2 regions of the Alteromonas sp. WD8-37 genome follow, and region 2 is predicted to be linked to the other one. Evidence: predicted binding sites of a transcription regulator. Region 2 holds the regulator's gene; the other holds the start of a gene.
The links. Region 2 encodes NrdR, which represses ribonucleotide reductase genes. Its sites were predicted from a motif close to AAACACNANATNTNGTGTTT; they were not measured.
Positions count from the first base shown of each region.

Region 1 (3,418 bases), on a different contig from region 2:
AGACAGCCATTGATCACTTCAGTCAGGTTGTGTGGCGGAATGTTGGTGGCCATGCCCACAGCGATGCCCGACGAACCATTAACCAATAGGTTAGGCACTTTGGTGGGCAGTACTTCGGGGATTTGCTCAGTGCCATCATAGTTGGCCACAAAATCCACGGTTTCTTTGTCCAGATCAGCCAGCAATTCGTGGGCAATCTTGGCCATGCGTATTTCGGTATAACGCATGGCAGCCGCCGAATCACCGTCTACTGAACCAAAGTTGCCCTGCCCGTCGACCAGCATATAGCGCAATGAGAAAGACTGGGCCATGCGCACGATCGTATCGTATACCGCAGAGTCGCCGTGAGGATGGTATTTACCAATTACATCCCCGACCACACGGGCAGATTTTTTATACGGCTTATTGAAATCGTTTTTCAGCTCGTTCATGGCGAACAACACGCGCCGGTGAACAGGCTTCAGGCCATCGCGTACGTCAGGTAGTGCGCGGCCAACAATAACGCTCATCGCATAGTCTAGATAGGAGTTTTTAAGTTCCTCCTCTATATTGACGGGGAGAATTTCTTTAGCGTTATCAGTCATAAACTGCTTTATCCCTTAACTTAGGTTTAGTGTGCGCTGCGCAATCAGGCCTCAGACCCGGCGATACAGCAGGGCGCGCACATTCTTATTATGTGAGGCGGCAAAACAATCTGTGAGTGTACCACTGCCGGGGCAAATAATGTAGCGCTTAATCTTCGCAAATCCGCGGTGATGGCTTAAGCGGCGAATTTTCACGCAGGTAGCGATTTGGCGGTGTCAAACTGTGCCATTTCAGCGCAATTTACGCTATGTTATAGGCCTTTTTTGTGACAGGAAGCAACCATGTCAAATGTGGATGAACAGGAAATTGCCAAATTTGGCGAACTGGCCTCACGCTGGTGGGATACCGAAGGGGAATTTAAACCTCTGCACGCCATCAACCCTTTGCGGTTAGATTTTATTGCCCAGCATGCTGATGGTTTGTTTGATAAACAGGTACTGGATATCGGCTGTGGCGGCGGCATTCTGGCCGAGGCGATGGCGCGCATGGGCGCGCAGGTCACTGGCATTGATATGGCAGAAGCCTCACTGGAAGTAGCCCGGCTGCATGGGTTGGAGTCCGGTGTTTCGGTGGACTATCAGCAAATCACTGCCGAGGCGTTTAGCGAGCAGCATGCCGGTGAATTTGATGTGGTGACCTGTATGGAAATGCTGGAACATGTGCCTGAGCCGGCATCCATCGTACAAGCCTGTGCCCGGTTGGTGAAACCCGGCGGCCAGGTGTACTTTTCGACCTTAAACCGAAACATCAAAGCCTACTTGATGGGGATTGTCGGGGCCGAGTATGTGCTTAATCTGGTGCCTAAGGGCACCCACCAGTATGAGCGGTTTATCAAGCCCTCCGAATTGATGCAGATGACTGACGCGGCAGGACTGCTCACCCGTCATGCCACCGGCTTGCACATGAACCCGCTAACTAAAACCTTTTTTACCTCGGATCGAAACATCGATGTGAATTACATGTTGCATGTTACTCGCCCGGAGTAACACAACATATAGTGTTACTGGTTAATCGTTAACACTATATATCGAGCAATTATAGCTCAGAAGTAAATAAGAATAATAAAAATGCTTCACGGATCTTTTGATCAAAAATGCTTGCATTCTGGATAAATAACGCTTGTAAAATCGTTTTAGGTTAGTCATTACTAACATTGATTTTGCAGGCGTCTAACTGCTGGTTTTAGCACCAGATATTGGGTTGCATTAGAACGCAAACCTCACTATCTTGTGCTTATTCTCAGATGCCGCTAACGCCCTGATCGCCCAACTTTAAGGCCGTCAGGCTATGGCTGTTGCGTCATCCTGGCAATATCTATCGCCTATGCTGTGAACGCCTGTCGCTCACAGGTATTGCGAGCAAACACCAATACAATGATAATTTGGGCACCGCCCACGCTTCACGCGCTAACAGACAAAACGGCCAGTAATAATGAATAACGACCTCCTCGTCACCAAACGCAATGGCGAACAAGAGCCCATTGAACTTGATAAAATCCACAAAGTGATTACCTGGGCTGCAGAAGGACTTGAAAATGTGTCTGTGTCTCAGGTTGAGATCAAAGCTCAGATCCAGTTTTACGATGGCATCAAAACCAGCGAAATCCATGAAACACTGATTAAATCTGCCGCTGACCTGATTTCTACAGAAGCACCGGATTATCAGTATCTGGCAGCCCGTTTGGCGATCTTCCATTTGCGTAAAAAAGCCTATGGCCAGTTTGAGCCGCCGGCTTTATACGATCATGTGGTGAAGCTGGTTGAGGCAGGTAAATACGATCCGCACCTGTTAAACGACTACAGCGCCGAAGAATTTGCCCAGATGGACGAGTTTATGGACCACTGGCGCGATATGAATTTCAGCTATGCCGCGGTTAAGCAGCTGGAAGGTAAGTATTTGGTGCAAAACCGGGTGACCGGCGATATTTATGAAAGCGCGCAGTTTTTGTATATCCTGGTGGCCGCGTGTTTGTTTGCCAATTACCCACAGGCAACCCGGTTAGACTATATCCGTCGTTTTTATGATGCGGTGTCTACTTTTAAATTGTCGCTGCCCACGCCCATCATGTCAGGCGTGCGTACCCCGACCCGCCAGTTCAGCTCGTGTGTTTTGATTGAAACCGGTGACAGCCTGGATTCTATCAATGCCACGGCGTCTGCCATCGTAAAATATGTGTCGCAACGAGCCGGGATCGGCGTAAACGCCGGACGTATCCGCGCGTTAGGCAGCCCCATTCGTGGCGGCGAAGCATTCCACACCGGTTGTATTCCATTTTACAAGTATTTCCAGACTGCGGTAAAAAGCTGCTCGCAAGGCGGCGTGCGCGGTGGTGCGGCAACCTTGTTCTATCCATTATGGCACCGTGAAGTTGAATCCCTGCTGGTATTGAAAAATAACCGTGGTGTGGAAGAAAACCGGGTGCGGCATTTGGATTACGGCGTGCAGTTCAACAAGCTGATGTATCAGCGCATGATGAAAGACGATTACATCACCCTGTTCAGCCCCTCGGATGTGCCTGGGTTGTATGATGCATTTTTTGCTGACCAGCCTGAATTTGAAAAGCTGTATGTACAGTACGAAAACGACGACAGCATTCAGAAAAAACGCATCAAGGCGATGGAACTGTTTAGCTTGTTTATGCAAGAGCGCGCGTCTACTGGCCGTATCTATCTGCAAAATGTGGATCACTGCAATACCCACAGCCCGTTTGACCCGAAAGTGGCACCGGTTCGCCAGAGCAACCTGTGCCTGGAAATTGCGCTGCCCACTAAGCCACTGCAGCATGTGAATGATGAAGAAGGCGAAATTGCGCTATGTACGCTGTCGGCCTTTA
Region 1 covers NZ_JBUZOV010000001.1:798,265-801,682, forward strand. Annotated here, with positions in the region: gene gyrA (DNA topoisomerase (ATP-hydrolyzing) subunit A) at 1-584, opposite strand, end outside; gene ubiG (bifunctional 2-polyprenyl-6-hydroxyphenol methylase/3-demethylubiquinol 3-O-methyltransferase UbiG) at 867-1,571, shown strand; gene nrdA (class 1a ribonucleoside-diphosphate reductase subunit alpha) at 2,017-3,418, shown strand, end outside.
Region 1: the regulator NrdR is predicted to act here: its motif matches at 1,769-1,788, upstream of nrdA (class 1a ribonucleoside-diphosphate reductase subunit alpha).

Region 2 (3,418 bases):
CATCCATCAGGATGACCATCTTGCCCTGGCGGATGTCTTCAATAATGTCTTGGGTTGTATTCAGTGCCATAAAATTCGCTTGTAGGGTTATTTTTTTAGAAAACCGTGTTCGGCCAAAAAGGCCATGTCCAGGTTGGAGGCTTTTTTATCTGCCGCTTTATCACCCAGCATCAGTCGCTCCAGATAGCGGGCAACCACATCCACTTCCAGGTTTACCCGGGTGCCGGCGCGGTATTGGCCAATGACTGTTTCCTGCAGGGTATGGGGTATGATCCACAACATGAAGCTGGCACCGTCTACATCATTTACCGTCAGGCTCACCCCATCCACGGTAATACTGCCTTTGTGTGCGATGTACTTGGCCAGCTCTGCCGGGGCATTCACCCACACTTCCACATAATCACTGTGTTCAACGATTTTGGCAATTTCACCCACACCGTCCACATGGCCGGAAACAATGTGCCCCCCAAACCGATCGGTGGGCCGCATGGCTTTTTCCAGATTCAGTTTTGAGCCGCTCTGATAATCTTTGAACCCGCTGTATTTGAGGGTTTCGGCAGACACATCGGCACAATAATAATCCGGGCCTTGTTCCACCACAGTTAAACATACACCGTTAGTGGCAATGCTGTCGCCCAGCGCCACGTCGGACATATCCAGTTTGCCGGTATTCACGGTCAGGCGAATATCGTCACCGCGGCGATCCAGTTTGGCAATGGTGCCCAATGCCTGCACAATTCCTGTAAACATAATCTTCTCGTGGTTAAAGGGTCGCGCCAACCCGATAGGTCAGCTTGGTATCGTTGCCTATCTGTATGTGTGCTTGTAGCGATAATTCAATAGTTTGCGCCAAGTCGGTAAATGCCGGCAGGGTCACCATGCTGCGCCCCTGGTCACCCAGCAAGCGCGGTGCCTGGTACACAATCAACTCGTCCACCTCGCCGGCCTGCAGCAAAGCACCAGCCAGTGCCGGGCCAGCTTCCACCAGCACCTCATTAATATTAGTGGCGGCCAGACTGCTCAGCATCGCCGCCAGATCTAGCCGACCGGCGACCATGGGTACGGGTAAGTCGCCTGCCTGGGCCGATAGACTATCAGCAATTACCCGCCACGTTGGCTTTCCGTCATTAAACAATTGCAAATCTGCCGGTAACGATCTATTGGTATCCAATACCACCCGCACCGGCTGACGCAGCTGGGCCAATGGATAATGGCGAAACTGGGCCTGCTCGCGACGCACCAGCAAACTGGGGTTATCCGCACGGGCGGTACCGCTACCGGTCAGTACGGCGCAACTGGCAGCGCGTAACAACTGCACATCACGGCGCGCTTCAGGTCCGGTGATCCACTGACTCACTCCGTTGGCCAGCGCAATTTTACCATCTAAGCTTATGGCTAGCTTGAGCCTGACGTAAGGCTTACCGGTCATCATGCGCTTGATAAACCCTGGGTTGAGTTTGGCTGCTTCGGCGGCCATTATATCGCAGGTCACCTCAATGCCAGCGTCGTTCAACCGGGCAATGCCCCGGCCACTCACCTGCGGATTGGGATCGGTCATGGCCACCACTACACGCTTGATACCGGCTTCCACCAGCGCATCGGCACACGGTGGAGTGCGACCAAAATGGCTACAGGGTTCTAAGGTGACATAAGCGGTGGCGCCGCGGGCCTGCTCGCCGGCCTGATGCAGAGCATGCACCTCCGCATGGGGCGTGCCGGCTTGTAAATGATACCCCTCGCCCACTTTTTGTTGATTGTCGACGACGATGATGCAGCCAACCCGGGGGTTGGGTGAGGTGCTATAACGGCCACGGTCGGCCAGTTTGATGGCTTCTGCCATCCAGTAGTAATCTTGTGCGATGGAAGTTGAGCTGGCAGAAGAGGCAGTCATAGAGGTTGTTAGTCACCGAGTCGGGCGATTTCTTCTCCGAATTCGCGTATATCTTCAAAAGAGCGGTACACCGAGGCAAAGCGCACATAGGCCACCTTATCCAGTTCGCGCAGCGCGGTCATGATAAGATTGCCCAGGAATTCACTGGACACTTCGCGCTCACCGGTGGCACGCAACTGGGATTTTAGCGACAGCACACACTGTTCGACTTTTTCTGTACTTACCGGGCGCTTTTCCAGCGCACGCTGCAAACCTGCCCGCAGTTTATCTTCGTTAAACGGCTCGCGCGAGCCATCTCGTTTGATCACTCGAGGCATCACCAGTTCGGCGCTTTCAAATGTGGTAAACCGCTCGTGGCATACCAGGCATTCGCGCCGGCGGCGCACCTGCTGCCCTTCCGCTACCAGCCGGGAATCAATGACCTTGGTTTCCTGCTCAGAGCAAAACGGGCAAAACATAGAGTGTCCTCGTGGTCAGCGGTGTTGCCCCGCCACACCACGAGTACAACACCTGTAGCAATTTTAGGCGTAAACCGGAAATTGTTCACACAATTTGACAACTTCGGCTTTAACACGCTCAATCACGCTTTCATCACCCATGTTGTCCAGGATGTCACAAATCCAGTGTGCTACCTGTTCGCTTTGTGCCTGCTCAAAACCGCGACGGGTAATGGCCGGGCTGCCCAGGCGCAGACCGCTGGTGACAAATGGTGAACGCGGATCGTTTGGCACGGAGTTTTTGTTTACCGTGATATTGGCGCGGCCTAATGCAGCATCAGCATCTTTACCGGTGATATCTTTATCAATCAGATCCAGCAGGAACAGGTGGTTTTCCGTACCGCCTGATACCACCTTGTAGCCGCGCTCTTGCAGCACAGCCACCATGGCTTTAGCATTTTTAACCACTTGCTGTTGATAGGTTTTAAATGACGGTTCCAGTGCTTCTTTGAACGCTACTGCTTTGGCAGCAATCACGTGGCACAGCGGGCCACCCTGGTTACCTGGGAACACTGAGCTGTTCAATTTTTTGTAAATGCTTTCATCGCCACAGGCGGACAAAATCAGTCCACTGCGCGGCCCCGCCAGAGTTTTATGCGTAGTCGTCGTTACCACATGCGCATGCGGCAGCGGGTTAGGATAGATGCCTGCGGCAATTAATCCGGCTACGTGGGCCATGTCTACCAGCAAATAGGCACCGACTTTATCCGCGATCTCACGGAATTTTGCCCAGTCAACGATACCCGAATAGGCAGAAAAACCGCCAATGATCATTTTTGGCTTGTGCTCAAGCGCCAACGCTTCAACCTGCGCATAATCAATCTCGCCGGTATCATTGTTCAGTCCGTATTGCACTGCGTTGTAGGTTTTACCGGAAAAGTTAACATGCGAGCCGTGAGTCAGGTGGCCGCCATCGGCCAGGCTCATCCCCAGCACCGTGTCGCCAGCATTAAGCAGGGCCATAAAGGCTGCAGCATTGGCTTGTGAACCAGAATGCGGCTGCACATTGGCGTAATCAGCACCAAACAGT
Region 2 covers NZ_JBUZOV010000009.1:28,139-31,556, forward strand. Annotated here, with positions in the region: gene ribBA (bifunctional 3,4-dihydroxy-2-butanone-4-phosphate synthase/GTP cyclohydrolase II) at 1-70, opposite strand, end outside; gene ACTUJZ_RS14935 (riboflavin synthase) at 88-750, opposite strand; gene ribD (bifunctional diaminohydroxyphosphoribosylaminopyrimidine deaminase/5-amino-6-(5-phosphoribosylamino)uracil reductase RibD) at 764-1,891, opposite strand; gene nrdR (transcriptional regulator NrdR) at 1,900-2,349, opposite strand; gene glyA (serine hydroxymethyltransferase) at 2,413-3,418, opposite strand, start outside.